DNA from 2 places in the Paenibacillus sp. FSL W8-0439 genome. Region 1 is predicted to be linked to the other one. Evidence: a T-box and tRNA genes for the amino acid it is inferred to sense, from the RefSeq annotation. Region 1 holds a T-box; the other holds one or more tRNA genes.
The links. A T-box is a leader RNA that pairs with one kind of tRNA and senses whether it is charged. The one in region 1 lies ahead of ileS (isoleucine--tRNA ligase), so its partner is inferred to be a tRNA-Ile.
Positions count from the first base shown of each region.

Region 2: it has a tRNA-Ile gene. The T-box ahead of ileS (isoleucine--tRNA ligase) is inferred to sense a tRNA for this amino acid. The anticodon was not compared.

Region 1 covers NZ_JBBPAK010000001.1:3,774,130-3,788,890, reverse strand. The annotation lists gene murB (UDP-N-acetylmuramate dehydrogenase) at 106-1,011, shown strand; gene murA (UDP-N-acetylglucosamine 1-carboxyvinyltransferase) at 1,001-2,311, shown strand; gene MKX36_RS16185 (cell division protein FtsQ/DivIB) at 2,368-3,132, shown strand; gene ftsA (cell division protein FtsA) at 3,332-4,603, shown strand; gene ftsZ (cell division protein FtsZ) at 4,671-5,795, shown strand; gene spoIIGA (sigma-E processing peptidase SpoIIGA) at 5,987-6,973, shown strand; gene sigE (RNA polymerase sporulation sigma factor SigE) at 7,079-7,819, shown strand; gene sigG (RNA polymerase sporulation sigma factor SigG) at 7,916-8,698, shown strand; gene MKX36_RS16155 (YlmC/YmxH family sporulation protein) at 8,811-9,155, shown strand; gene pgeF (peptidoglycan editing factor PgeF) at 9,238-10,122, shown strand; gene MKX36_RS16145 (YggS family pyridoxal phosphate-dependent enzyme) at 10,131-10,832, shown strand; gene MKX36_RS16140 (cell division protein SepF) at 10,823-11,275, shown strand; gene MKX36_RS16135 (YggT family protein) at 11,283-11,540, shown strand; gene MKX36_RS16130 (YlmH family RNA-binding protein) at 11,549-12,331, shown strand; gene MKX36_RS16125 (DivIVA domain-containing protein) at 12,504-13,013, shown strand; T-box leader at 13,184-13,462, shown strand; gene ileS (isoleucine--tRNA ligase) at 13,541-14,761, shown strand, end outside.
Region 2 covers NZ_JBBPAK010000001.1:408,897-423,657, forward strand. The annotation lists rRNA gene MKX36_RS01715 (23S ribosomal RNA) at 1-1,634, shown strand, start outside; rRNA gene rrf (5S ribosomal RNA) at 1,786-1,902, shown strand; tRNA gene MKX36_RS01725 (tRNA-Ile) at 1,939-2,015, shown strand; tRNA gene MKX36_RS01730 (tRNA-Ala) at 2,038-2,113, shown strand; tRNA gene MKX36_RS01735 (tRNA-Asn) at 2,118-2,193, shown strand; tRNA gene MKX36_RS01740 (tRNA-Met) at 2,227-2,300, shown strand; tRNA gene MKX36_RS01745 (tRNA-Ser) at 2,304-2,395, shown strand; tRNA gene MKX36_RS01750 (tRNA-Glu) at 2,427-2,498, shown strand; tRNA gene MKX36_RS01755 (tRNA-Val) at 2,506-2,581, shown strand; tRNA gene MKX36_RS01760 (tRNA-Met) at 2,611-2,684, shown strand; tRNA gene MKX36_RS01765 (tRNA-Asp) at 2,710-2,786, shown strand; tRNA gene MKX36_RS01770 (tRNA-Phe) at 2,838-2,910, shown strand; tRNA gene MKX36_RS01775 (tRNA-Thr) at 2,936-3,011, shown strand; tRNA gene MKX36_RS01780 (tRNA-Tyr) at 3,016-3,101, shown strand; tRNA gene MKX36_RS01785 (tRNA-His) at 3,121-3,193, shown strand; tRNA gene MKX36_RS01790 (tRNA-Gln) at 3,212-3,286, shown strand; tRNA gene MKX36_RS01795 (tRNA-Lys) at 3,291-3,366, shown strand; tRNA gene MKX36_RS01800 (tRNA-Leu) at 3,382-3,469, shown strand; tRNA gene MKX36_RS01805 (tRNA-Gly) at 3,476-3,550, shown strand; tRNA gene MKX36_RS01810 (tRNA-Cys) at 3,561-3,631, shown strand; tRNA gene MKX36_RS01815 (tRNA-Arg) at 3,658-3,734, shown strand; tRNA gene MKX36_RS01820 (tRNA-Pro) at 3,757-3,830, shown strand; tRNA gene MKX36_RS01825 (tRNA-Gly) at 3,840-3,910, shown strand; gene MKX36_RS01830 (PAS domain-containing sensor histidine kinase) at 4,116-5,219, opposite strand; gene MKX36_RS01835 (response regulator) at 5,212-5,865, opposite strand; gene MKX36_RS01840 (GAF domain-containing protein) at 5,987-6,457, opposite strand; gene MKX36_RS01845 (Crp/Fnr family transcriptional regulator) at 6,756-7,496, shown strand; rRNA gene MKX36_RS01850 (16S ribosomal RNA) at 8,025-9,578, shown strand; rRNA gene MKX36_RS01855 (23S ribosomal RNA) at 9,982-12,908, shown strand; rRNA gene rrf (5S ribosomal RNA) at 13,059-13,175, shown strand; gene MKX36_RS01865 (hypothetical protein) at 13,352-13,510, opposite strand; gene MKX36_RS01870 (extracellular solute-binding protein) at 13,805-14,761, shown strand, end outside.

The sequences.
Region 1 (14,761 bases):
ATTTACATAGGATACCCTATAGATTGTGACCATCACCCAGGCTGCCGGTTGTTAGGTGAGAGCCTTATAACGATGCGGGGCAAGCAACAAGGAGGTTTCAGTACAATGCAGCAATGGATGCCATTATTAGCGGAGCATGATATCGGAAAAGTGCTGGAGCATGAGCCGCTGTCCAAATATACGACCTGGAAGATCGGAGGCCCTGCCGATGCTCTTGTGATCCCGGATACCAAAGAGCAGTTGGCAAGGATTTTGAAGCTGGCTAGCGAGCACGGAATTCCCTGGATGCAGTTGGGGCGGGGCTCCAACATGCTCGTCTCTGACAAAGGGATTCGGGGACTGGTGATCAAGCTTGGACCAGGATTTGATTATGTTCGTTTTGAGGATGAACAGATCGTTGCTGGTGGAGGCGTTTCACTGGTTAAACTATGTGTTATGGCTAGCAAGCAGGGGCTGTCAGGCCTTGAGTTTGCTGGTGGTATTCCAGGATCGGTCGGTGGGGCTGTCTACATGAACGCCGGTGCCCACGGGTCTGATGTGTCACGAATATTCCAGTCCGCTGAGATTGTGCTGGATACAGGGGAATTGGCTGTGTACAATGCCGAGGATATGCACTTTAGCTATCGTCACTCCGTGCTGCATGAGCAACGTGGAATGGTGACAGAGGCAGTGTTCCAGATGAAGCGGGGGGACCGAGAGGAAATCTCAACAGCGCTTGCGGCTTTTAAAGACCGCCGTAGGTTGACCCAGCCGCTACAGTTAGCTTGTGCAGGAAGCGTGTTCCGTAATCCACCAGGAGACTATGCTGCCCGGCTTATTGAAAGCGCAGGTCTCAAAGGTTTGAAGGCGGGAGGCGCTGAGGTATCAGTACAGCATGCTAATTTCATTGTAAATACCGGTCAAGCAACAGCAGAGGACGTGCTTACCCTAATGAAGCATATTCAAAGTACAATATCATCTCAAACCGGCATCAAGCTAATTCCGGAGGTTTTCGTAGTGGGTGAGCGGTAAACTCGGAGGTGATACATTGGACAAATTGGTGATTGAGGGAGGCCGTCCCCTGTCAGGCACCATACGTATCCATGGGGCAAAAAATGCGGCACTACCTATTCTTGCAGCAAGTTTGCTTGCACAAGGTAAGGTGGAAATTCGGAATGTCCCCCATCTTTTAGACATTAAGGTCATGCTGCACATCCTAGAAAGACTTGGTTGCACATGCCGACATGAAGAGGAAACGGTATATGTGGATACATCGTCCGTCCGAACGTTCCAAATTCCTGAGGATTTGATGAAGCAAATGCGGTCATCTATCTTTCTAATGGGACCGTTGCTCGCTAGATACGGAGAAGTTTCCATTTATCAGCCCGGAGGCTGCGCCATAGGCGAGCGCAAAATTGATCTTCACCTGGAGGGCTTAAAAGCTCTTGGCGCAGAGATCGAGGAGAAAGACGAGCAAATTACGTTTCGAGCCCGTAAGCTGATCGGCTCGGACATCCACATGGATTTTCCGAGCGTAGGCGCAACAGAAAATATTATGATGGCTGCCGCGCTGGCCGAAGGACGAACAACGATTACCAATGCAGCGAGGGAACCAGAGATTCAGGATCTTCAAAACTTTCTGAATGCCATGGGAGCCCATATTATCGGTGCTGGAACAGACACAATTACAATCACGGGGGTCAGTCAACTCAATCCTTGTACGTATGAGGTCATTCCTGACCGCATAGTAGCTGGAACGGTTATGATTGCAGCGGCAGCTACACGAGGTAGTGTGTCGTTGACACACTGCAATCCTTCCCACTTGTCTGCTCTGATTCACGTCCTCAGGCGGGCTGGTGTTCAAATTGGCATCTTGAATGATATAATGACCGTAAGTTGTATGAGTCGTCCCAAAGCAGTGGAGAGGATCGTTACCTCACCTTATCCGTCATTTCCGACGGATTTGCAATCTCAGGTCATGGTTTTGCTTTCTTTGGCGGACGGCTTCAGTGTGATGAAAGAGACTGTCTTCGAAAGCCGATTTAAGCATGTTGATGAACTGAATGTAATGGGTGCTGATATTACGGTCGATGCGAATGCTGCTTTTATAAGAGGGGTTTCTCGTCTGTACGGGGCTACAGTAGAGGCTACCGATCTGCGGGCAGGAGCTGCACTGGTTATAGCCGGTCTAGCCGCTCAAGGACGTACCATTGTCGAGCAGGTTCATCACATTGACAGAGGGTATGACCGGATCGAACGTCTTTTCCAGGGATTGGGTGCCCGAATGAGCCGTCAGTCTCCGGTGCCCGAGCAGCTGGATTTCGTAAATTAATGCCTATAATGTCCCTCCGTTAACGGGGGGACAAAGGGCTTTTGTGGAGAGAAGCTATGCCAAATGCTCAAATACCTGTTCTTAAAAAGAACAGAACGAAAAAAAGAACAAGCCGGAAGATTGCTATTCTTCTCATTTTGTTGTTTATTGTACTGCTCGCTGTTCTCTTTTTCCGTTCTTCGTTGAGTCAGGTTTCTGAAATTCGTTTTGATGGTAATGTATTTTCGACCCGGGAGCAACTTCTCAATCGAAGTGGTCTCGCTGTCGGAGATCAATATTTCGGAGTCAGTGCTTCCGACGTCTCTGAGAAGCTGCGGGAAATTCAGTCGATTCAGCAAGTCACAGTGGACAAGCAGTTTCCGGGCATCATTACGATTCACATTAAGGAGTTTGCTACAGTAGCTTACGAGTTGCAAAGTGACGGTAGCCTGCGTGCTATTCTAGCAAATGGGACAAGCGTGGGCGTAGGAAGCAGTGGGATAGCGGTTGAAAAGCCTATTTTGACTAAATGGAAATCAGATGATCCCTACAAAGCGAAGCTGTGTGATGCTTTATCACGCATTCCGGGAGAATGGACAGCTGATATTTCGGAAATCATTCCGGCGCCGATTCCTTCTTTTCCAGACCGTATAAAAATGTACACGCGTTCCCAGTTTGAGGTTATTACAACTGTTTCACTGTTGAACTCTAAAATCAGCTATCTGAACCAAGTGCTAGAAACAGAAGAGCCTGGTGTGATCACAATGCTGGAGGCGGATTCCTACGTTCCATTCAAACCCGATACGAGCGAAGAGGGCCAAGAAAAAGATACTACTCAGTGATGTGAAAAAATGCTAGAATTGATTTTATGGGTAATAGACTTGCCTCCTTCTTTTTTCTTCAAATTTTTATGTGACTGCAACCATAAATTGGCTTCTAAAAAATTTGTAGAAAAAAGAGGGAAAGCATGGAGTATGTTGAATATGTACAGAGTGTGTTTAAAGAACGAAATTCATTTTGGAGTCAGGAGGTGCCACAGACTTGAGCAACAATGACATCATTGTTAGTTTGGACATCGGTACATCCAAAGTTCGGGCTATTATTGGGGAAATGAATAATGGAACCTTTAATATTATTGGAGTTGGATCTGCCGACTCGGAAGGGATTCGCAAAGGTGCAATTGTAGACATTGATCAAACCGTGCAATCAATCCGTAACGCCGTGGATCACGCAGAACGCATGGTTGGTATTCAAATAACAGAAGTGTATGTGGGGATCTCAGGCAACCATATTGGTCTGCAAAATAGTCATGGCGTAGTAGCCGTGTCCAACGAGGACCGTGAAATCGGTGAGGAGGACATTGAACGTGTACTGAAGGCAGCAGAAGTAATTGCCGTACCACCGGAGAGAGAAATCATTGACGTGGTAGCCAAGCAGTATGTCGTGGATGGCCTTGAAGGAATTCAGGACCCTCGTGGTATGATCGGTGTTCGTCTCGAAGTAGAGGCTACGATTGTTACTGGAGGCAAAACCCCAATACATAATCTGTTGCGCTGCGTTGAGAAAGCTGGCCTGAGGATTAAAGATCTCGTCTTGTTGCCTCTCGGAGCTGGACAGTTGTCTCTTTCGAAGGATGAAAAGGTGATGGGTTCCGTGCTGGTGGATATTGGTGCAGGTTCTACGAATGTGGCCATTTTCCAGGAAGGAACGATTGTTGCCACATCAACACTCCCAATCGGCGGAGAATTTGTAACCAATGATATTGCCTACGGACTGAGAACCCTTACCGATCAAGCCGAAAAAGTTAAACTCAAATACGGCTGCGCTTGGTATGATGATGCAGCAGCCGATGTCGTCTTTAAAGTGACCCGTATCGGCAGTAATGTAGATAAGGAGTTCAACCAACAGGATTTGGCTGCTATTATTGAGCCGAGAGTACAGGAAATTTTTCAACTCATTCAGGCGGAAGTTAAGCGCTTGGGTTACACAGAGCTTCCGGGGGGTTATATACTTACCGGAGGCACCGTCTCCATGCCTGGTGTACTTCAGGTGGCACAAAGCGAACTGGCCGCTTCCGTAAGGATCGCTGTACCTGATTTTATCGGTGTAAGGGATCCGGGATACACGAGCGGAGTTGGTATCTTGCATAATGCTATTCGTTACTATCGCGGGAGATCGACTAGTGTTAGCAACAGTGGCGGTAGTACCAAGAAGCCGACTAACCGAACCAAGAGCAGCAGTCCCGTTGCGGAAGGCGAGCAGAAGCAGGGGTTGATTGAACGCTTAAAAAATATGTTCAGTGAATTTATATAACGTTCATTGCTAATTATGCCAATCATGGACGGGCCATCCATGCACATTGAGGGGGAGATGGAATAGTATGTTGGAATTTGATTTTGAAATGGAGAGCTTGGCTCAAATTAAAGTGATCGGCGTCGGAGGCGGCGGCAGCAATGCAGTTAACCGAATGATCGAAAATGGAGTTCAGGGTGTAGAGTTCATTACTGTCAATACAGATGCCCAGGCGCTTCACTTGGCGAAGTCTGAGCATAAGCTTCAAATTGGCGATAAGCTGACTCGTGGTTTGGGTGCCGGGGCTAACCCTGACGTGGGTAAAAAAGCGGCTGAAGAGTCGCGTGAGCTCATTATGAATACGCTCAAAGGCGCGGATATGGTATTCGTAACTGCGGGAATGGGTGGCGGTACAGGAACCGGAGCGGCCCCTGTCATTGCTGAAATTGCTAAGGAGTGCGGTGCGCTGACTGTAGGCGTGGTAACCCGACCATTCACATTTGAAGGGCGTAAACGCTCCAATCAAGCTGAACTTGGCATTGAGGGATTGAAAGAAAAAGTAGATACCTTGATTGTAATCCCGAATGATCGCTTGCTTGAGATTGTGGATAAGAAAACCCCAATGCTGGAAGCATTCCGTGAAGCAGATAATGTTCTACGTCAGGCCGTACAAGGTATTTCGGATTTGATCGCTGTACCGGGTCTGATCAATCTTGACTTCGCTGACGTAAAAACGATCATGACGGAGCGTGGTTCCGCGTTGATGGGGATTGGCGAAGCGACGGGTGAAAATCGTGCGGCTGAAGCAGCGCGCAAGGCTATCATGAGTCCGTTGCTAGAGACATCCATAGAAGGTGCGCGTGGTGTCATTATGAACATCACTGGCGGCACCAATTTGTCTCTATACGAAGTCAATGAGGCGGCTGAAATTGTAACATCAGCTTCCGATCCGGAAGTGAACATGATTTTCGGTGCTATCATTGATGAAGACTTGAAAGAAGAGATTAAGGTTACCGTGATCGCCACTGGTTTTGAAGGTAAGCCGAGCCAACCAGCACCGGGACGTAGACCAGCAGCTAACCCAGCGGCTTCCGAAGCAACGGAAAAGTCCTCTCCTAACTTGCGTCCATTCGGTAACTCTCAAAGCAGTGACCAATTGGATATTCCGACATTCTTACGTAACCGTTCACGCAATAATAATAACGATAACTAGTTTATATCTAGACAGCCCGCATCCTCCTTGGAGATGCGGGCTTCTTTCTGTTTTCTCCGCATCCCGCACGGCCAGTGCTTCTCCTCTTTCCGACAAAATTAGTCGGACACCGTCCCCACCGTTAGACAGACTTTGAACCATATGACTACTATACTTAAGCCTATCCTGCAAAATGCTGGGCGGGTGAATCCTTGGTTGTTTATATCGATTTAATTTTCTTGGCCAATTTGTTCATTGATGCTGTGTTGCTAATGGCCACCGCCTGGATGAGAAAGATTCGTCCAGTGTGGTGGCGATTGATGACTTCAGCTGGAATTGGCGCAATGTACGTAGTCATGATGTTTGTGCCGGAACTGTCATTTTTATTTACGTTTCTAATTAAGCTGGCCTTATCGGTCATCATGCTGCTGGTGGCCTTTGGTTTTGGCAGCATGCAAAAGTATCTTCGTACAATGGGTGCCTTTTACATGATCAATTTTGTAGCAGCAGGTGGCATTTTGGGGATGCATTATTTTCTCCAAAATACGGGGGAATTGTTTAATGGCATCTGGTATACCGCAACAGGTGGAATGTCTTTTGAATTGAAAATCGCATTCTGGTTTATTTTATGCGCATTTGGCGGAGTGATGCTTTTCTTTCGTATTGTGCAGTCCTCGAAGCAGCGCACAGAAAGGATGAGTGGCTTTTTGGGGCAAGTACAGGTGTGGATTGGGCAGGATCATATTGAGTGTACAGGCTTGTTGGATACAGGTAACCAACTGCATGATCCTTTGACCCGAACCCCAGTAATGGTGATGGAGGCGGCTTTGTGGGAATCGTATTTACCCGCTTCCTGGCTCCAAAAATGTTCTGAGGGTAATGCTGATCAACTAGTGATGGATCTGGGGGAGGAACCGTTCAACTGGCAGGATCGTGTTCGTCTCGTTCCCTATCGTGGAATTAACAAAAGTCATTCCTTTATGCTCGCACTCAAACCAGATCGAGTAGAGGTGGTGATGAATGGGATTCATTTTGTACATCATCGAGTGCTGATTGGCTTGGACGGGGGAAAGTTGTCGGCAGAGGGCAAATACCGTGCCATCATCCATCCAGATGTGACGGCACACGAAGAGGGGGGTGCTGATTCAAGCTTGAAACGAGAAGCATATGCTAGTGATCATTTTACAGAATCAGGATAATGGAGAAGAGTACAGGACAAGGTTTAAAGACGAGGAGAAACATTCGATGCTGAAATTGGACGGAGCCAGTAAGACTTGTACTATTTCCAAAAGGGGGAGAATGATATGAGGAAACAAATGAATTTAAAGATGAAATTTAGGCTAGCATGGCAACTGCAATATTATCGTATTTTATTTTTATTCGGGCTGAAAAGTGAAGAAATTTATTATATTGGCGGTAGCGAGGCGCTCCCCCCTCCATTAACAAGAGACGAGGAAGAGTATTTGCTTGGAAAGCTTTCTTCTGGAGATGCGGCAGTAAGGTCGATGCTAATTGAGAGAAACTTGCGGTTAGTCGTGTATATCGCCCGTAAATTTGAAAATACGGGAATCAACATTGAGGATCTCGTATCCATCGGTGCTATTGGGCTGATTAAAGCGGTGAACACTTTTGATCCAGAGAAGAAAATCAAACTTGCCACCTATGCATCTCGATGCATTGAAAATGAGATTTTAATGTATTTGCGTCGTAATAGCAAAACGAGAACGGAAGTTTCTTTTGATGAGCCTCTGAATATCGATTGGGATGGTAATGAGTTGTTGCTTTCCGATGTGATGGGCACGGAAAATGATACCATTTACCGTAATATTGAGGAGCAAGTAGATCGTAAATTATTGCATAAGGCACTGGATAAGTTGACGGATCGAGAGCGTTTGATTATGGAACTGCGCTTCGGCTTACAAGACGGAGAAGAAAAGACACAGAAGGATGTTGCTGACCTGCTGGGTATATCGCAATCGTATATTTCGCGTCTGGAAAAACGAATTATAAAGCGCTTACGAAAAGAATTCAATAAAATGGTATAATGCTTGGGGATATCCGGAAGCGATGGAAACGGCGAATAAAAAAATGCCCTCAGGAGATAATGTACATTAATGTTGCTCCTTGGGAGGTAAGACACGATGACCCGAAACAAAGTGGAAATTTGCGGTGTGGATACCGCCAAACTGCCGGTATTAACCAATGCAGAGATGCGCGAGCTGTTCACATCACTTCAGCAAAATAATGAACGATCAGCCAGAGAAAAATTGGTCAACGGCAATCTCCGGCTCGTCCTGAGTGTGATTCAGCGTTTTAACAATCGGGGGGAGTTTGTGGACGATTTGTTCCAGGTAGGATGCATCGGCCTGATGAAGGCGATTGATAATTTTGACCTTTCGCAAAACGTAAAGTTCTCCACTTATGCGGTGCCGATGATCATCGGAGAGATCCGCCGTTATTTGCGGGATAACAATCCGATCCGTGTGTCCCGTTCGTTGCGGGATATTGCATATAAGGCGCTTCAGGTGCGGGACAGTCTGACAAATCTGAACTCGCGGGAACCAACGATTTTTGAAATATCAGAGGTGCTGAACGTGCCTAAAGAAGATGTTGTGTTCGCATTGGATGCGATTCAGGATCCAGTTTCGCTGTTCGAGCCGATATATCACGACGGGGGCGACCCAATCTATGTGATGGATCAGATCAGTGATGACAGAAATAAAGACGTCTCATGGATTGAGGAAATCGCTCTCCGGGAAGCGATGCATCGCCTGGGCCAGCGTGAAAAGATGATATTGTCTATGCGTTTTTATGAAGGAAAGACGCAAATGGAGGTTGCCGACGAAATCGGTATCTCTCAAGCCCAGGTTTCGAGATTAGAGAAGTCGGCTATACAGCAAATGCAAAAACATGTAAAGTCCTAATGAAATGAATGCTTGAATGATTCAGTGATAAAAACGATCCCGTGCGGATCGTTTTTGCGTTTGCAGGACATTTTTTGGGCTCTCCCACTCATATAGTGAAATAAAGGATGTGATGCGTGTGAATGCACCGGAAACGTCAGTAAGAGCCATGAAAATTTCCGAGTTTCAAACCAAGGATGTCATTAACATTGTAGATGGACGACGTCTAGGACAAATCAGTGATCTGGAGATTGACGTACGACAAGGGAAAATTGAAGCTATTGTGGTTCCGGGCAGCAGCCGATTCATGGGTTGGTTTGGAGGGGGAAGCGAATTGGTTATTCCGTGGCGCAACATTGTGAAAATTGGTTCGGATGTTGTGCTTGTTCGACTGGAGGGATTGCATGAGCCGCCGGATGAGAGGGAGGAAAAGTCTTATATCGAACGTCAGGAGCGGAATGACCGACGGGGCTTTTGAACAGCAGGTACACGTAATTTAGTATGTTGTGAAGACACAGCGGCGGCTTTTTGGTACACTGGGCAGTAGAGGTGAGAACGAAATGGAACCGTTTATAGTGAATACCGAGGCTAGAGGGACTACGCCCATGCAAGATGGCGGACGTCCCGTGCCAGAGTTGTTATATATCCAATCTTGGGAGCGGCAGGTTCAGGGATTAACAGTGGGGTTTACAGGGCGTCATGGCGGTGTCAGCGAAGCGCCATACGACAGTTTGAACTGTGCGTTTCATGTAGGCGATGACCCCGTGAAAGTCATTCGCAATCGCCGACTGATTGCTGAGCAGCTTGGTTTTGCTGCTGAAGCGTGGACGTGCGGCGAGCAGGTCCACGGTAATCATGTTGCTGCTGTCCAGGCTACCGATCGTGGGCGAGGCTTTATGGATCGTGCCTCAGCTTTTCAGGACACAGATGGACTTGTGACGAATATACCAGGCATTTTGCTGACGTCCTTTTATGCGGACTGTGTACCCTTATATTTTTGTGATCCCGTGCATCGTGTGATTGGATTGGCGCATGCAGGCTGGAAGGGAACAGTTGCGGAGATTGTGTTGAAAATGGTACAGACCATGCAAACTGAATATGGATCTCAGCCGTCCGATATACTAGCAGCTATTGGTCCTTCTATTGGTCCTGAATCCTATGAGGTAGATGAGCATGTGATGAATCAAATCCGGGTTTTAGAGCATGATTGCCCGGGTAATGATAAATGGGAAGGTTCTGTTTATTTCCCCTTAACTGGTGGAAAAACACTACTCGACTTGAAACAATGCAATCGACACATTATGATGAAAGCAGGAATATTGCCGAGCCATATCGAATGTACTACCTTGTGCACGAGTAGCCGCAGCGATTTATTTTTTTCATATCGCAAGGAAGGCGGCGTTACAGGAAGAATGGCGAGTTGGATTGGTCTGGAAGAGAGGTGAGTCCTCCCGTGTCTTTGGAGGAACGAATTAAAGAAGTTAACGCCCGTATCGAAGCGGCATGTGCCCGTAGCGGACGTTCGCGTGATGAAGTAAATGTGATCGCTGTCACGAAATATGTTTCGGCGGCGGCAATGGCATCCGTATTGGATAACGACTTGGAGCATGTGGGCGAAAATCGCTGGCAGGATGCTGCGGATAAATGGAGCAAGTTGGGTGATCGGGGAACGTGGCATTTTATTGGTCATCTCCAAACGAATAAGGTTAAAGATGTAATTGGAAAATTTAAATTTATACATTCGCTTGATCGCTTATCGCTTGCTCAGGAATTGGACAAGAAGGCAGCCGCTTTGGGACTGCGAGTCAAAGCTTTTGTGCAAGTCAATATTTCTGGGGAAATTTCAAAATACGGCTTATCCTCCGAGGCAGTTGCCCCTTTCCTAGAACAAATTCGCGAGTTGGAACATGTGGATGTAATCGGCCTGATGACCATGGCTCCTCATGAGGAAAACCCAGAACATACTCGACCTGTGTTTCGGGGATTACGTGAACTGCGTGATCGGTTAAATGGACAAGCTTTGACTAGAGAACCTATCGTTCACTTGTCTATGGGGATGTCCAATGATTTTGAAGTGGCGGTTGAAGAAGGAGCGACTTGGTTGCGGCTTGGTTCCGTACTGGTCGGACGAGAGGAGGATTTTCAGTGGGCGTAATGAATAAGTTCATGAACTTTCTGGGCCTTCAGGAAGAAGAGGAAGTTATAGAGCGAGAGGTTATGAATACGCCGGAAGATCAAGAAATTGAAACCCCAAGCTTTGATAAACGTAAGAACCAGAAGGGCACGAATGTTGTCAGCATCCATTCACAAAAAAATGTGAAAGTTGTTCTCTATGAGCCGCGTTCTTACGATGAAGCACAGGAAATCGCCGACCATATCCGTTCCCACCGCACCGTCGTGGTTAACTTGCAACGAATTCGCAAGGATCAGGCGCTACGCATCATTGATTTTTTGAGTGGAACTGTGTATGCACTGAGTGGCGGCATTTCGAAGGTCGGTAACAATATTTTTCTGTGCACACCGGATACGGTTGAAATTCAAGGCTCCATTACGGAGATACTGGCTGACACTGAACAAGAACTTAACAGAATGAGGTGAGCTTTTCTTGATCGAGGTAATTTACTGGCTATTTCAGATTTATTCGTACATGATCATTGCATATGTCCTGCTGTCATGGCTTCCTAATGCCAGAGAGAGTGTGATCGGTGATTTACTTGCCAGGTTTGTGGAGCCATATTTGTCTCCTTTCCGCAGGTTTATACCGCCAATCTTCGGGATGATTGATATTTCACCTATCGTAGCGTTGATTGCTCTGCGTTTTGCATCGTACGGTTTGATTTCTTTAATCGGCAATTTCGTCTAGGAGGATTTATGCGGACTGAGATTTATGAGCATTTTCACCCGGATGAACGGGATTATGTGGATCGTGCTTCCGAATGGATCAGTCATGCGGGAGCTTATCATGAGCAGAAGCTGACTGATTTTTTGGATCCGCGGCAACAGTACATATTGGAGACACTTGCTTCGAAGGAAGACAAGGTCACGATTAGGGTAGATGGCGGATACATGGCTTCGGAACGAAAGCGGGCGCTGATTGCGCCCGATTATTCGTATTTGGACGATGAGGAAATGGGAATTCAGGTCCTTTCCATCACTTCTGATGATCATAAAATCAATACCCTTGAGCACGGTGATTATCTAGGTGCCATTTTGGGGCTTGGAATCAAGCGTGGCAAAATCGGCGACATTCACGTGCTGGATGATGGGTGTCATGTATTGGTGGCGTCAGAGATCGGAGATTTTATGACCATGCATTTGCAGCAGGTACATCGTGTTCATGTATGGACAGAACTGTTGCCAGTAGCAAGTCTCCGAACGAAGGAAGTCGCATTAGAGGCGATGGATCTGACGGTGGCTTCTTTGCGCCTGGACGGGATTGCTAGTGACGTCTACAAATTGAGCCGCAGTAAAATATTAACACCGATTCGAGCGGGACGATGTCGGGTAAACTGGAAGGTGGAGGAGAATCCATCGACTTCACTTAAAGTTGGAGATGTTATTTCCATGCAGGGATTTGGGCGTTTTAAAGTGCTTGAAACAGACGGGATGACAAAAAAGGGTAGATTCCGTGTCAAAATTGGTAAGTTTGTATAGCTGAAGGCAGGATTCATGAGATTTCTGTCGAAAGAATTAACCTATAGCGTTGAACTGGAACGATTTTGCTCTGTACAGTATTCACAAAACGGGGTATGATGACCGATAGATGATATTGAGCGTCGTGACGCGGAAAATGAATTTTTTGTCAATCTTATAGGAGGTGGACGGCATGCCATTAACGCCATTGGATATACATAATAAGGAATTTGCCCGCCGGCTTCGCGGTTATGACGAGGATCAGGTTAATGAATTTTTGGATCAGGTGATCAAGGACTACGAGGGCGTTATCCGTGAAAATAAAGAATTGAGCACCCAGTTGTTGAACGTACAGGAGAAGCTCGATCATTTCGCGACGATTGAGGATACACTGAGTAAGACAATTATTGTCGCGCAGGAAGCAGCTGATGAAGTTCGCAACAACGCCAAGAAAGAATCTCAACTGATCGTGAAGGAAGCGGAAAAAAATGCGGATCGTATTGTGAACGAAGCATTGTCCAAATCCCGTAAAATCGCGTTGGAGGTTGAAGAGCTGAAGAAACAGGCTTCAATTTACCGAGCACGGTTTCGTACATTGGTGGAAGCGCAGCTCGACTTGTTAAGCCAAGATGGCTGGGAAGCACTTGAAAACCGGGAACGCGAAGTGCTGGAGCGCGAGCGTGAAATGAAAGAAATTTACTAATTTTGATTTCTGACAAGCTTTTATTAGGTCTTGTTAGGGTTGACTTTTATCTTTAAACAGGCTATAACTGTAAATACTATACTGAATTCAACGATTATCCGTCTATTGGTTGATGGTTGTTATTCATGGCAATGATGTTGCTGATTTAAGATTTCGATGAATTTAACATGTTTAATTCGTTGATGGGAACGAGTACGTCATGATTTGTCCCTCAGAGAGTTGGCCTACCGGTGCAAGCCAACGTTCAGAACATGACTGAAGATCCTCCCGGAGAAGTGAGCTGAAGCGCTTAAACTTGGGGCGTGTGTAAGCGATCACCGTTTGCCATGCGTTATAATGGCGCCCTGCTGAAGTAGAGTAGGGCTCAGAGAGTCGTGACAAGATCGTCTTTTTAGATTGGTCTATTTACGGAATCAGGGTGGTAACGCGAGCACAGTCTCGTCCCTTTTACAGGGATGGGGCTTTTTTTGTTGCTTTTTTAAGTGCGCTAGAACAATCAATGATGAGCAGAGAGGAAGTATAACGTTATGAACAGAGTGGATGTTAAAGAAAAAGCACGGTCACGTGACCTACGCATCCTGAGCAAATGGAAACAGGAGGACACATTCCGTAAATCCATTACCAATCGTGAAGGAAAGCCCAATTTTGTGTTTTATGAGGGCCCACCAACAGCTAACGGCAAACCACACATCGGTCATGTGCTGGGTCGCGTAATTAAGGATTTCGTCGGCCGCTATCAGACTATGAAGGGATATCGTGTCGTACGAAAGGCGGGTTGGGATACGCATGGCCTGCCGGTGGAACTGGGTGTGCAAAAGCAACTGGGGATCTCCCACAAACCTGAAATTGAAGAATATGGTGTTGAGAAATTTATTAAAAAATGTAAAGCGAGCGTGTTTGAATACGAGCAGCAATGGCGCGATTTAACCGAAGCGATCGGATACTGGACAGACCTTGATCACCCGTACATTACCTTGGACAATAACTATATCGAGAGCGTATGGAACATTTTGGCGACGATTCATGAGAAAGACCTGCTGTATCGTGGTCATCGTGTGAGTCCGTATTGCCCGGATTGTCAGACGACGCTAAGTTCCCATGAAGTAGCACAGGGCTACAAAGATGTAAAGGATCTGAGTGCCACGGCCAAATTCAAGCTGCATAGCAGTGGTGAATATGTACTGGCCTGGACGACAACACCTTGGACCTTGCCGAGCCACGTGGCGCTCGCTGTCAACCCTGAGCTGGAATACGCACGTGTGAAGCAAGAAGATGGTGTATACATCGTTGCTAAAAATCTGGTTGAGACCGTAATTAAAGGTGATCATGAAGTGATTGGCACACTATCGGGTTCTGAACTGGTAGGCCAAACCTATACCCCGCCATTTACTTATTTTCAGGTGGAAAAGGGTAACCAAATTCTGGGTGCGAAGTTCGTAACAGACTCCAGCGGTACAGGTATCGTTCATATGGCTCCGGCACATGGTGAGGATGACTATCGCGTATGTCGTGAAAATGGTGTTGGGTTTATCAACGTAGTGGATCTTCAAGGTAACTATGTAGCTGAAATCACTGATTTTGCAGGCCGTTTTGTGAAAGATTGCGATGTAGATATTGTGAAAATGCTATCCGAAAAAGGTTTGCTGTACAGCAAGGAAAAATACGAGCATAGCTATCCGTTCTGCTGGCGCTGCGATACTCCATTACTGTACTATGCTATGGACAGCTGGTTTATCAAAACAACTGCG
Region 2 (14,761 bases), 3.4 Mb from region 1:
GAGAATGCCGGTATGAGTAACGAAAAGATCTGTGAGAATCAGATCCGCCGAAAGCCTAAGGGTTCCTGAGGAAGGTTCGTCCGCTCAGGGTAAGTCGGGACCTAAGGCGAGGCCGATAGGCGTAGTCGAAGGACAACAGGTCGAAATTCCTGTACCACCGTAATCCGTTATGAGCGATGGGGTGACGCAGTAGGGTAGTGACGCGGACTGATGGATGTCCGTCTAAGCAGTGAGGCTGATGTGTAGGCAAATCCGCACATCGTGAAGGCTGGGCTGTGATGGGGAGCGAAAATTATAGTAGCGAAGGTCATGATCTCAGACTGCCAAGAAAAGCCTCTAGCCAGGAGAAGGTGCCCGTACCGCAAACCGACACAGGTAGGCGAGAAGAGAATTCTAAGGCGCGCGGAAGAACTCTCGTTAAGGAACTCGGCAAAATGACCCCGTAACTTCGGGAGAAGGGGTGCCTCGGTAGGGTGAATAGCCCGAGGGGGCCGCAGTGAAAAGGCCCAAGCGACTGTTTAGCAAAAACACAGGTCTGTGCGAAGCCGCAAGGCGAAGTATACGGGCTGACGCCTGCCCGGTGCTGGAAGGTTAAGGGGAGTGGTAAGCCTTCGGGCGAAGCTATGAACCGAAGCCCCAGTAAACGGCGGCCGTAACTATAACGGTCCTAAGGTAGCGAAATTCCTTGTCAGGTAAATTCTGACCCGCACGAATGGCGTAACGACTTGGGCGCTGTCTCAACGAGAGATCCGGTGAAATTTTAATACCTGTGAAGATGCAGGTTACCCGCGACAAGACGGAAAGACCCCATGGAGCTTTACTGCAGCTTGATATTGAATTTGGGTACGATCTGTACAGGATAGGTGGGAGCCGTAGAACTTTGAGCGCCAGCTTGAAGGGAGGCATCCTTGGGATACCACCCTGATCGTATCTAGGTTCTAACTTGGTACCGTGATCCGGTGCGAGGACAGTGTCAGGTGGGCAGTTTGACTGGGGCGGTCGCCTCCTAAAGAGTAACGGAGGCGCCCCAAGGTTCCCTCAGAATGGTTGGAAATCATTCGAAGAGTGCAAAGGCAGAAGGGAGCTTGACTGCGAGACCTACAAGTCGAGCAGGGACGAAAGTCGGGCTTAGTGATCCGGTGGTACCGCATGGAAGGGCCATCGCTCAACGGATAAAAGCTACCCTGGGGATAACAGGCTTATCTCCCCCAAGAGTCCACATCGACGGGGAGGTTTGGCACCTCGATGTCGGCTCATCGCATCCTGGGGCTGAAGTAGGTCCCAAGGGTTGGGCTGTTCGCCCATTAAAGCGGTACGCGAGCTGGGTTCAGAACGTCGTGAGACAGTTCGGTCCCTATCTGTCGTGGGCGTAGGAAATTTGAGAGGAGCTGTCCTTAGTACGAGAGGACCGGGATGGACGTACCGCTGGTGTACCAGTTGTTCCGCCAGGAGCACCGCTGGGTAGCTATGTACGGAAGGGATAAGCGCTGAAAGCATCTAAGCGTGAAGCCCCCCTCAAGATGAGATTTCCCAGTATGTAAGACCCCTTGAAGACGACGAGGTAGATAGGTTGGGGGTGGAAGTGCAGTAATGCATGGAGCTGACCAATACTAATCGGTCGAGGGCTTATCCTAAAGATAAAACGCAATGAAGTTTCGGATCCAGTTTTCAGGGTGTAACCTTGAAAGTATGTAGAAGTACATACAACAAGCGTATGGTGATTCATTCACAGAATCTGTGATGAACCGAATAATCTTACGAAGGAATTTACGGTGTAAATTCATGTTTGGTGGCGATAGCGGAGGGGTTCCACACGTACCCATCCCGAACACGACCGTTAAGCCCTCCAGCGCCGATGGTACTTGGACCGCAGGGTCCTGGGAGAGTAGGACGCCGCCAAGCAAAATCCTTTAAAGGATGATAAAATTTAATGAATTAGGGCCTTTAGCTCAGCTGGTTAGAGCGCACCCCTGATAAGGGTGAGGTCGGTGGTTCGAGTCCACTAAGGCCCACCATTTCTAGATTGACTAAAAGTTTGGGGCTATAGCTCAGCTGGGAGAGCGCCTGCCTTGCACGCAGGAGGTCAGGGGTTCGATCCCCCTTGGCTCCACCAATATTCCCTGATAGCTCAGTTGGTAGAGCACTCGACTGTTAATCGAGTTGTCACAGGTTCGAGTCCTGTTCGGGGAGCCATATTTCAATACTTCTGAATTTTATATATAAGGTGGCGGCGTAGCTCAGCTGGCTAGAGCGTACGGTTCATACCCGTGAGGTCGGGGGTTCGATCCCCTCTGCCGCTACTCGGAGAGATACCCAAGTGGCTATAAGGGGACCCTCTGCTAAGGGGTTAGACTGCGTAAGTGGTGCGAGGGTTCGAATCCCTCTCTCTCCGCCACAAAATTATTAAATCAGAATTCATTTTGCAAGGCCCGTTGGTCAAGGGGTTAAGACACCTCCCTTTCACGGAGGTAACAGGGGTTCGAATCCCCTACGGGTCATAATTATGGAGGCTTAGCTCAGCTGGGAGAGCATCTGCCTTACAAGCAGAGGGTCGGGGGTTCGATCCCCTCAGCCTCCACCATTAATAGTATTAAGAAATACCTTTGATGTCGCGGGGTGGAGCAGTTCGGTAGCTCGTCGGGCTCATAACCCGAAGGTCGTAGGTTCAAATCCTGCCCCCGCAATTAATTTCCTATTGGAAATGCCTCTGGAACTGTGGTGTAGAGGCCTAACATGCCTGCCTGTCACGCAGGAGATCGCGGGTTCGAATCCCGTCAGTTCCGCCATTTTAACTACATATAGTGTAAACTATATGATATAATTGTAAAATAAAACATGGCTCGGTAGCTCAGTCGGTAGAGCAGAGGACTGAAAATCCTCGTGTCGGCGGTTCGATTCCGTCCCGAGCCACCTTTCAAGTGGGAATTGGCAATTTGCCGGTGTAGCTCAATTGGTAGAGCAACTGACTTGTAATCAGTAGGTTGGGGGTTCAAGTCCTCTCGCCGGCACCATTTTGGAGGATTAGCGAAGTGGCCAAACGCATCAGACTGTAAATCTGCTCCCTTACGGGTTCGGTGGTTCGAATCCATCATCCTCCACCAGTCTTTTTATAATCATATGGCGGTCGTGGCGAAGTGGTTAACGCACCGGACTGTGACTCCGGCATTCGTGGGTTCAAGCCCCATCGGCCGCCCTTTGATTCTTAATTTAATGGGGATTAGCCAAGCGGTAAGGCAACGGACTTTGACTCCGTCATGCATAGGTTCAAATCCTATATCCCCAGCCATTAAGAGCCATTAGCTCAGTTGGTAGAGCACCTGACTTTTAATCAGGGTGTCGAAGGTTCGAGTCCTTCATGGCTCACCATTTATAAGTTATTTTGCGGTCGTGGCGGAATTGGCAGACGCGCACGGTTCAGGTCCGTGTGGGCTAACCCCCCGTGGAGGTTCGAGTCCTCTCGACCGCACCATATTTTGCGGACGTGGCTCAGCGGTAGAGCATCGCCTTGCCAAGGCGAGGGTCGCGGGTTCGATTCCCGTCGTCCGCTCCATTATCCATACGGCGCCATAGCCAAGTGGTAAGGCAAAGCTCTGCAAAAGCTTCATCCCCAGTTCAAATCTGGGTGGCGCCTTGACTGCTCATTATGGAACTAAATATGCGCCCTTAGCTCAGCTGGATAGAGCGTTTGACTACGAATCAAAAGGCCGGGAGTTCGAATCTCTCAGGGCGCGCCATTTATTAAAAAATGTATAATGTCGGGATGTAGCTCAGCTTGGTAGAGCACCTGGTTTGGGACCAGGGGGTCGCATGTTCAAATCGTGTCATCCCGATACTGATTTGCGGGTGTAGTTCAATGGTAGAACTCCAGCCTTCCAAGCTGGTAGCGTGGGTTCGATTCCCATCACCCGCTTTTTGCTATAGCGGATTCTTGTTGCCTCAGTGGTGACACCTTATAAATAAAGAGAGCCTGTCTGGGGACAGAGCTCTCTCTTTTTTTGTATGTTTATCTTCCATAGATTCTATAAAAGTGTTGACTATCGATAATCCTTGCTATCGGTGTATTCCTTCTGCTCCTGCAGTGAGTATACACCGATAACTGATCTAGTACACAGGTTTTACACTGGTATGGTCAGCTGTATGGAGGTTCCCTGATTTGGAGCAGAGGTCATGCTCAAGAAGCCGCCTACTCCTCTAGCTCGTTCTTCCATGCTGAACAATCCAACTCCCTCTCCTTTGGATTCTCCACAGAAGCCCATACCCTCATCCCGAATAGTTACTTTTATTATTTCGTCTTGATCCTCTACATCAACGTATGCTTCTGCTACATCTGCGTATTTAGCCACATTCGTCAGTGCTTCCTGTACAATTCTATAGATTGCTATTTCTTTTCGGATATCAAGGCGTTTACGTAAAGTACATTGAAAATGCACTTCGATTCCGTAATGCGAACAGAAATTTTCAATATAAGTTCTTAGGGCCGGTACGACACCCAAATCATCCAGAACTGAGGGACGAAGTTCCCACGCTAGGCCACGAACATCTTTAATGATATCGGTTACCTGTGCACGCAAATTTTCCAAAGTAGCGTTGGGTTGTTCAGCTAGTTGGCTATCTAGTTGAATAATAAGTGAAAACAGGCTTTGACCAATCCCATCATGAAGCTCTCTTGAAAAACGTTTACGCTCTTCCTCCTGTATTTGCATGACTTGCGTCATCATGGTCTGAAGCTCTGCCTCTACTTTTTTTAATTTAGTTACTTCATTACGGATCGCTAAGTACTGATAGGGTTTACCTTCCTCGTCCATAAATGGAACAATCGTAGTATTCACCCAGTAGTAGCTGTTATCTTTAGCACGATTTCGTATTTCTCCCTGCCATACCTCACCAGAACGGATCGTAGTCCACAGGTTCTTCATGAAGGCTCGAGTATGATAGCCCGAATTAATGAGACGATGATCCTGCCCGATCAATTCTTCACGACTATATTGTGAAATCTCACAGAACTTATCGTTTACGTACTGAATAATTCCTCGATGATCGGTCAGAGCAACGATGGAAGATGTATCTAGAGCAAATTTTAGATTGGATAGCTGGTGGAGAGAACTACGCAGTACATGGAGAAAAGGAGAATCTGGTATATGAATTTCCAAATCATTCAGTAGTTTATCGGTTGACTCCCCAAAGGCGGGCTGCAGTAAAGGGTTAGAAGGTTCATTCATAATGGAGCAACCCCTTTTTCAGTGCAAATTTGACCAACTCAGGCCGTGTTTTCAAGTTAAGCTTCTCCATAAGGTTGCTTTTGTGGGACTCTACGGTTTTGACGCTAATCACCAGGTGTTCGGCAATTTCCTTGTTGGCATATCCTTTGGCTACCCATGATAGGATCTCTTTTTCCCGCTCAGACAGGGATTCATACGGCCCGGCTATGCCCTCTTGTTTGATTTTGTCCAGATATTCACTCATCAGGCGTTTGGTTGCATTGGGGTATAGATAGGCACTGCCTTCGGCCACAGACTGGATGGCAGCGAGTAATTCCTCATGAGGTGCACTTTTTAAAATATATCCAGATGCTCCGGCTTGAATGGCTCGGAACAGATATTCCTCATCATCATGCATCGTTAAAATAAGCACTTCTGTATCCGGCAACTGTTTTTTTAATTCGGTGGTTGCCGTGAGGCCATCTTTGCCAGGTGGCATACTAAAATCCATGAGCACGACATCAGGTTGTAGCTCCACCGCTTTGCGGATTGCTTCATCCCCGTCTGCTGCATCTCCTACTACCTTAATACCGTTTTTGCCGTCCAATAGGGCCATGAGGCCAGAACGTACGACAACATGATCATCCACTACTAGTATACGAATCAATTAGTCATCCCCTCGAACGGTAAAAAAACCGTGCGTTTTGTCATAATCATAGCAAATTTTAGGGATTTCAATCAACAGAGATAGTTAGATGAGCTGTTCATGTTCACTTATATTTATAATTTTAGTTTTCTTCAAATATCAATCTATGGAGTGAGAGGGGGGCACATAGCTGGCCAAGGCGATGAGCGACTTGAGTGGCCTTGGCTACATCAGATTCGGTGAATGTTCTCACTTCACGGTTACCGACAAGTAGCACACCGTTTGGCAAGTCTCCTGTACTGGAAAAGGGAATGGCTACTGCAGAATGTAACTGTTCGGCCAGCATAAGCGCACATTCTTGACGTAAACGTATACTGCCTGATATTAAAGCACTAACGGTCACAGTACGTCCAAGACGAACAGCCATCCCGGCGATCCCATGCCCAACTTTAAAAGAAATAAGGCGATAGCGATTGTTTCGGCTGCCGGAGGCATAATACCAATGCAACTTACCCCCTGACTTAGACATAAATGCAAGGGCGGTGAGATCTCCATAAACATGATCTCGCAACTGGTTCAGTTCATTTCGCATTTCATCCGTTATTTGTAGCATAGAAGACACATCCTTTATCTTAACCAACTGTAGCTCTAATTTATTGTAATTCTGACAGGTACAAAAGTAATTCAGGGAACCCCCTGATCTATAGGCGCAGGAAACACTGACTTTTCATTAGACTGGGTAATCAATAAGAGGTGGGCCGATAAATGGGGCGTTAGATAATCCTGGAAGTGATATTTATCACTGCAAATCAGGGAGTAGGGAGGTGCAAAATCAGGTGTTCTCCCGATAACAACCCAGGAATTAAAACATTATGATAAAGATATCAGGTAAACACGAGGAGGACGCTAATATGCAAGCCACTTGTATGGAACGGTTTAGGGACGAAACGCAGCGCACGGGGATTCAGCTTTTTCTGACGGAAGAGCATTTTGAACTGTTAAAAGATATCATGTCCTGGAAGAAGGTAAAGGCAGGCGTTATGCTTTTCCGAGAGGGTGATGATGCGGAGCAGCTTTATTATATACATTCGGGTCATGTTAAACTCCGTAAGTCGACAGAAGACGGTAAAGAATTGATTCTGACTATTCAGCACCAAGGCGATTTAATCGGGGAGTTTAGTGGGATAGATGGGGAAGAGTATAGTTGCACTGCAGAAACAGCCGATGTGTGTGAATTAGGTGTCGTGCTTGTTAAGGATCTGGAGTCGCTCCTGTCTAAGCATGGGGAAATGGCGCTTCAGTTTATACAGTGGATGGCAATGAAGCAACGAATTATGCAATCACGGTTTCGGGACTTACTGTTGTATGGTAAAACGGGGGCACTAGCGTCTACGTTAATCCGTGCAAGTAATACATGTGGCGTAGCTGTGAAGGATGGCATTTTACTGAATATGAAGTTAAGTCACTCCGAACTGGGTGAGATGATTGGAGCAACGCGCGAGAGTGTGAACCGGATGCTGAGCTCGCTGAAAGAGCAGGGTACCTTGGATACGAGAGACGGAAAAATCGTCATTCACGATCTCAAGGTGTTGCGTGCTATGTGCTGTTGCCCTTCGTATGGTCAATGTGCCCATGAGATTTGCAGACTATAAATTATGAGCTTGTTAGGCGGGGCTAAAAGACTCCGTCTAATTGTAAAGTCTTCTGAGAACAAGCGAATAAAAGGAACGAATATCATAGATATCTAAAAAAGAATCGACGGATTTAGCGGCAAGCCAACGATAATAGTGGTTTTTAAAATAGCAATCATGTTGATAAATAGTTGATTAGCAGTCGAAAAGAGTTTTAGGCAATGGTCAATTTACATTTATTACAAGTTGTATTCTGTGGTTGAAAATGATATATTATTTTAGCTGACAACAAAACAGCCGTTTCAAAAGAGAATAAACAGGGTGAAATAATCTTTGAAAAGAAGAAGAAAATAACCCTTGCGTTTTTGAAATGAATATGATATGATCTTATAGCTGCTGAAAAACGCAGCGAAAAAGAATTTGATCTTTGAAAACTGAACAACGAGTGAGTAAACTGATTTTGTTCGCAAAATCAAACAAAGAGATATTTTATCTCGTCAGTTTCAAAATGAGCTAATCGCTCTTTCTATAACCAACTTCAGTTGGTCTTTAATGGAGAGTTTGATCCTGGCTCAGGACGAACGCTGGCGGCGTGCCTAATACATGCAAGTCGAGCGGGGTTAATTAGAAGCTTGCTTCTAATTAACCTAGCGGCGGACGGGTGAGTAACACGTAGGCAACCTGCCCACAAGACAGGGATAACTACCGGAAACGGTAGCTAATACCCGATACATCCTTTTCCTGCATGGGAGAAGGAGGAAAGGCGGAGCAATCTGTCACTTGTGGATGGGCCTGCGGCGCATTAGCTAGTTGGTGGGGTAAAGGCCTACCAAGGCGACGATGCGTAGCCGACCTGAGAGGGTGATCGGCCACACTGGGACTGAGACACGGCCCAGACTCCTACGGGAGGCAGCAGTAGGGAATCTTCCGCAATGGGCGAAAGCCTGACGGAGCAACGCCGCGTGAGTGATGAAGGTTTTCGGATCGTAAAGCTCTGTTGCCAGGGAAGAACGCTTGAGAGAGTAACTGCTCTTGAGGTGACGGTACCTGAGAAGAAAGCCCCGGCTAACTACGTGCCAGCAGCCGCGGTAATACGTAGGGGGCAAGCGTTGTCCGGAATTATTGGGCGTAAAGCGCGCGCAGGCGGCTCTTTAAGTCTGGTGTTTAATCCCGAGGCTCAACTTCGGGTCGCACTGGAAACTGGGGAGCTTGAGTGCAGAAGAGGAGAGTGGAATTCCACGTGTAGCGGTGAAATGCGTAGAGATGTGGAGGAACACCAGTGGCGAAGGCGACTCTCTGGGCTGTAACTGACGCTGAGGCGCGAAAGCGTGGGGAGCAAACAGGATTAGATACCCTGGTAGTCCACGCCGTAAACGATGAATGCTAGGTGTTAGGGGTTTCGATACCCTTGGTGCCGAAGTTAACACATTAAGCATTCCGCCTGGGGAGTACGGTCGCAAGACTGAAACTCAAAGGAATTGACGGGGACCCGCACAAGCAGTGGAGTATGTGGTTTAATTCGAAGCAACGCGAAGAACCTTACCAGGTCTTGACATCCCTTTGACCGGTCTAGAGATAGGCCTTTCCTTCGGGACAGAGGAGACAGGTGGTGCATGGTTGTCGTCAGCTCGTGTCGTGAGATGTTGGGTTAAGTCCCGCAACGAGCGCAACCCTTATGCTTAGTTGCCAGCAGGTCAAGCTGGGCACTCTAAGCAGACTGCCGGTGACAAACCGGAGGAAGGTGGGGATGACGTCAAATCATCATGCCCCTTATGACCTGGGCTACACACGTACTACAATGGCCGGTACAACGGGAAGCGAAGCCGCGAGGTGGAGCCAATCCTAGAAAAGCCGGTCTCAGTTCGGATTGTAGGCTGCAACTCGCCTACATGAAGTCGGAATTGCTAGTAATCGCGGATCAGCATGCCGCGGTGAATACGTTCCCGGGTCTTGTACACACCGCCCGTCACACCACGAGAGTTTACAACACCCGAAGTCGGTGAGGTAACCGCAAGGAGCCAGCCGCCGAAGGTGGGGTAGATGATTGGGGTGAAGTCGTAACAAGGTAGCCGTATCGGAAGGTGCGGCTGGATCACCTCCTTTCTATGGAGAATCGTTTCCTGCGATGGAAACATTCAAATCAGCAGGTGTATATACCTGCAACCGGATATTCAATTCGATTCATCACATTCGTGTGAATGAAATGAATATCCTGGACTTGCTCACTCGTTGCTCAGTTTTGAGAGTTCAAACTCTCAAGCTTCGACGAATGTTTCATTCACACATCGTGTGGAACCGAAATATTCATCGGGCTTCGCTTCGACGAAGCGAATTGCACCTTGAAAACTGGATACCGAAACGAAATTGCGTTTTAGAATATTCCTTTAAGCTGATCTTGTGTAAACAAGTGAAATAAAGGTAGCAAATAAGGAAAGTTATTTTGCCTTTGGCAAAAATCACATTCTTATTGAACATCGACATTTTCTTTCTGTAAAAGAAAAGTCTAGGTTAAGCTACAAAGAGCACACGGAGGATGCCTAGGCGCCAGGAGCCGACGAAGGACGTGGCGAACAACGATAAGGCCTCGGGGAGCTGTAAGCAAGCTTTGATCCGGGGATGTCCGAATGGGGAAACCCGGCTGTCTTCATCGACAGTCACTACTCACTGAATTCATAGGTGAGTGAGAGGCAGACCAGGGGAACTGAAACATCTAAGTACCCTGAGGAAGAGAAAACAATAGTGATTCCGTCAGTAGCGGCGAGCGAACGCGGATTAGCCCAAACCAAGGAGCTTGCTCCTTGGGGTTGTGGGACGTCTCACATGGAGTTACAAAGGAACCGGTTAGATGAAGAGGTCTGGAAAGGCCCGCCAGAGAAGGTAAAAGCCCTGTAGTTCAAAACCCGTTCCCTCCGAGACGGATCCCGAGTAGTGCGGGGCACGTGAAACCCCGTATGAATCCGGCAGGACCATCTGCCAAGGCTAAATACTCCCTGGCGACCGATAGTGAAGCAGTACCGTGAGGGAAAGGTGAAAAGCACCCCGGAAGGGGAGTGAAATAGATCCTGAAACCGTGTGCTTACAAGAAGTCAGAGCCCGATCTATGGGTGATGGCGTGCCTTTTGTAGAATGAACCGGCGAGTTACGTTCCCGTGCAAGGTTAAGGTGAAGAGCTGAAGCCGCAGCGAAAGCGAGTCTGAATAGGGCGAATGAGTACGTGGACGTAGACCCGAAACCGGGTGATCTACCCCTGTCCAGGGTGAAGGTGCGGTAACACGCACTGGAGGCCCGAACCCACGCATGTTGAAAAATGCGGGGATGAGGTGGGGGTAGCGGAGAAATTCCAATCGAACCCGGAGATAGCTGGTTCTCCCCGAAATAGCTTTAGGGCTAGCCTCGGAAAGAAGAATCGTGGAGGTAGAGCACTGATTGGGTGCGGGGCCCGCAAGGGTTACCAAGCTCAGTCAAACTCCGAATGCCATAGATTTAGTTCCGGGAGTCAGACAGTGAGTGCTAAGATCCATTGTCGAAAGGGAAACAGCCCAGACCATCAGCTAAGGTCCCCAAGTGTGTGTTAAGTGGGAAAGGATGTGGAGTTGCACAGACAACCAGGATGTTGGCTTAGAAGCAGCCACCATTGAAAGAGTGCGTAATAGCTCACTGGTCGAGTGACTCTGCGCCGAAAATGTAACGGGGCTAAACACACCACCGAAGCTATGGCTTGATGCTTTGCATCAGGGGTAGGGGAGCGTTGAATGCGGGTTGAAGGTGTACCGGAAGGAGCGCTGGACTGCATTCAAGTGAGAATGCCGGTATGAGTAACGAAAAGATCTGTGAGAATCAGATCCGCCGAAAGCCTAAGGGTTCCTGAGGAAGGTTCGTCCGCTCAGGGTAAGTCGGGACCTAAGGCGAGGCCGATAGGCGTAGTCGAAGGACAACAGGTCGAAATTCCTGTACCACCGTAATCCGTTATGAGCGATGGGGTGACGCAGTAGGGTAGTGACGCGGACTGATGGATGTCCGTCTAAGCAGTGAGGCTGATGTGTAGGCAAATCCGCACATCGTGAAGGCTGGGCTGTGATGGGGAGCGAAAATTATAGTAGCGAAGGTCATGATCTCAGACTGCCAAGAAAAGCCTCTAGCCAGGAGAAGGTGCCCGTACCGCAAACCGACACAGGTAGGCGAGAAGAGAATTCTAAGGCGCGCGGAAGAACTCTCGTTAAGGAACTCGGCAAAATGACCCCGTAACTTCGGGAGAAGGGGTGCCTCGGTAGGGTGAATAGCCCGAGGGGGCCGCAGTGAAAAGGCCCAAGCGACTGTTTAGCAAAAACACAGGTCTGTGCGAAGCCGCAAGGCGAAGTATACGGGCTGACGCCTGCCCGGTGCTGGAAGGTTAAGGGGAGTGGTAAGCCTTCGGGCGAAGCTATGAACCGAAGCCCCAGTAAACGGCGGCCGTAACTATAACGGTCCTAAGGTAGCGAAATTCCTTGTCAGGTAAATTCTGACCCGCACGAATGGCGTAACGACTTGGGCGCTGTCTCAACGAGAGATCCGGTGAAATTTTAATACCTGTGAAGATGCAGGTTACCCGCGACAAGACGGAAAGACCCCATGGAGCTTTACTGCAGCTTGATATTGAATTTGGGTACGATCTGTACAGGATAGGTGGGAGCCGTTGAACCTTGAGCGCCAGCTTGAGGGGAGGCATCCTTGGGATACCACCCTGATCGTATCTAGGTTCTAACTTGGTACCGTGATCCGGTACGAGGACAGTGTCAGGTGGGCAGTTTGACTGGGGCGGTCGCCTCCTAAAGAGTAACGGAGGCGCCCCAAGGTTCCCTCAGAATGGTTGGAAATCATTCGAAGAGTGCAAAGGCAGAAGGGAGCTTGACTGCGAGACCTACAAGTCGAGCAGGGACGAAAGTCGGGCTTAGTGATCCGGTGGTACCGCATGGAAGGGCCATCGCTCAACGGATAAAAGCTACCCTGGGGATAACAGGCTTATCTCCCCCAAGAGTCCACATCGACGGGGAGGTTTGGCACCTCGATGTCGGCTCATCGCATCCTGGGGCTGAAGTAGGTCCCAAGGGTTGGGCTGTTCGCCCATTAAAGCGGTACGCGAGCTGGGTTCAGAACGTCGTGAGACAGTTCGGTCCCTATCTGTCGTGGGCGTAGGAAATTTGAGAGGAGCTGTCCTTAGTACGAGAGGACCGGGATGGACGTACCGCTGGTGTACCAGTTGTTCCGCCAGGAGCACCGCTGGGTAGCTATGTACGGAAGGGATAAGCGCTGAAAGCATCTAAGCGTGAAGCCCCCCTCAAGATGAGATTTCCCAGTATGTAAGACCCCTTGAAGACGACGAGGTAGATAGGTTGGGGGTGGAAGTGCAGTAATGCATGGAGCTGACCAATACTAATCGGTCGAGGGCTTATCCTAAGATAAGACGCAATGAAGTTTCGGATCCAGTTTTCAGGGTGTAACCTTGAAGGTATGTAGAAGTACATACGACAAGCGTATAGCTATTCATTCACACGATCTGTGCTGAAGCGAATAACCTTACGGAAGAATTTGCGAGGCAAATTCATGTTTGGTGGCGATAGCGGAGGGGTTCCACACGTACCCATCCCGAACACGACCGTTAAGCCCTCCAGCGCCGATGGTACTTGGACCGCAGGGTCCTGGGAGAGTAGGACGTTGCCAAGCACAGAAAAAAGAGCACAGCCTTAATGGTTGTGCTCTTTTTGTATAACCGATTTATTTATCGTCCACATGAAAGGCTCATGCCATGCCTTTGGTTAAAAGCACTAATATATTCTGGTTGTTCCTTGTATAGGGCTGCTTGACGTGCTGTTTCAACTGAGATCCAGCATTGTGCGATGTTAATCTATTTCAACCTCTTCTGTCTGGAGGACACTTAAGGCTTGAAGTTTACGGGTAATTTCCTTTTGCCACTTTGTATCTCCGACTTGTACGGCAAGATTGAGAAGATCCAAATAATCATCGATATGCAGGGAGGTTTTACTAAAAGCTTCTTTCACTGCGGTCCTGCCTCCTTTAAAGTCTATGTGTATTTATCATTTAATAATGATAATCATTATCAAATAAAGATCTTATTCATATTATGCCTGTCTTCTAGATAAATTGCAAGTTATGATATGAATGAATTTTGAAGCACGCAAATGAGGGCTTAAAAAAACAAACCCTTCTCCTTAAGTTCACGCATTGTTCACGTCTTTTCTATGTAACATAATGAAAAGAACAAGCGGGCATTGAGTGTCCACCGACTAGGAGGATAAATTGCGCAATGCTTCAACCAGAGGAGGAAAAGGAACATGAGCAGAGTAAAAATGAAAGCGTTTGCCGTTGTGGCGGCGGGCGCCTTGGCATTGACGCTGGCAGCTTGTAATAACGGACAGAGCGCAAGTCCGGGAAATTCAGGGGAAAAGGGTGGAGGCAATGTAACGAAGGATGTGACGATTACCTTTCAAAACATCAATCCTGATCCGAGCACCCCTTCATACAAAATGATAAAGCAGATTGTAAGTCAATACGAGCAGAATCATCCTCATGTCAAAATTGAATTGGATTCGCTAAATACAGATCAGCAAAAGCTCAAGCTGAAAACACAAGCAGCAGCGAAGGAAGTACCGGATATTACGATTGTAAATCCGGCTGCACAGATGAAGCCATTCGTAGATGCCGGGCTACTGGCACCATTAAATGATGTAGCTGATAAAGAGGGGTTAAAAGATACGTTTCAGGATGGCCTTCTTAACTACTATAGCTTCGATGATAAGCTTTACGCTTTTCCAGATGGTAACAATATAGAAGTGGTCTTTTACAATAAAGAATTGTTCGAGCAGGCGGGAATTCAAAAGTTGCCGACCACCTTTGATGAGCTGATAACAACGGTGAAGACACTGAAGGCAAAGGGAATTACTCCAATTGCTATTGGGGAAAAGGATTCATGGACCGGTTCCCTCCTTTTTATGAATATTCTGTTGCGTACAAATGAAGGACCAAATTTCCTCAATGATGTGCTGGATGGCAAAAAGACGTTTAATGACCCGGCTTTTGTGGAAGCTGTGGATGCATTTCAGGAATTGGTGCAGGCCGGGGCTTTCCCTGATGGAGCTACATCTATTGACTATAATGCAGGCGGTAATATTTTTAAAACAGGGAAAGCTGCAATGTATATTATGGGCACCTGGGAAACAGGTTCTATTGATGCCTCCCCGGTAGCGGGTAAGGTCGGAGCGTTTCAATTCCCTACGGTGAATGGCAAAGGG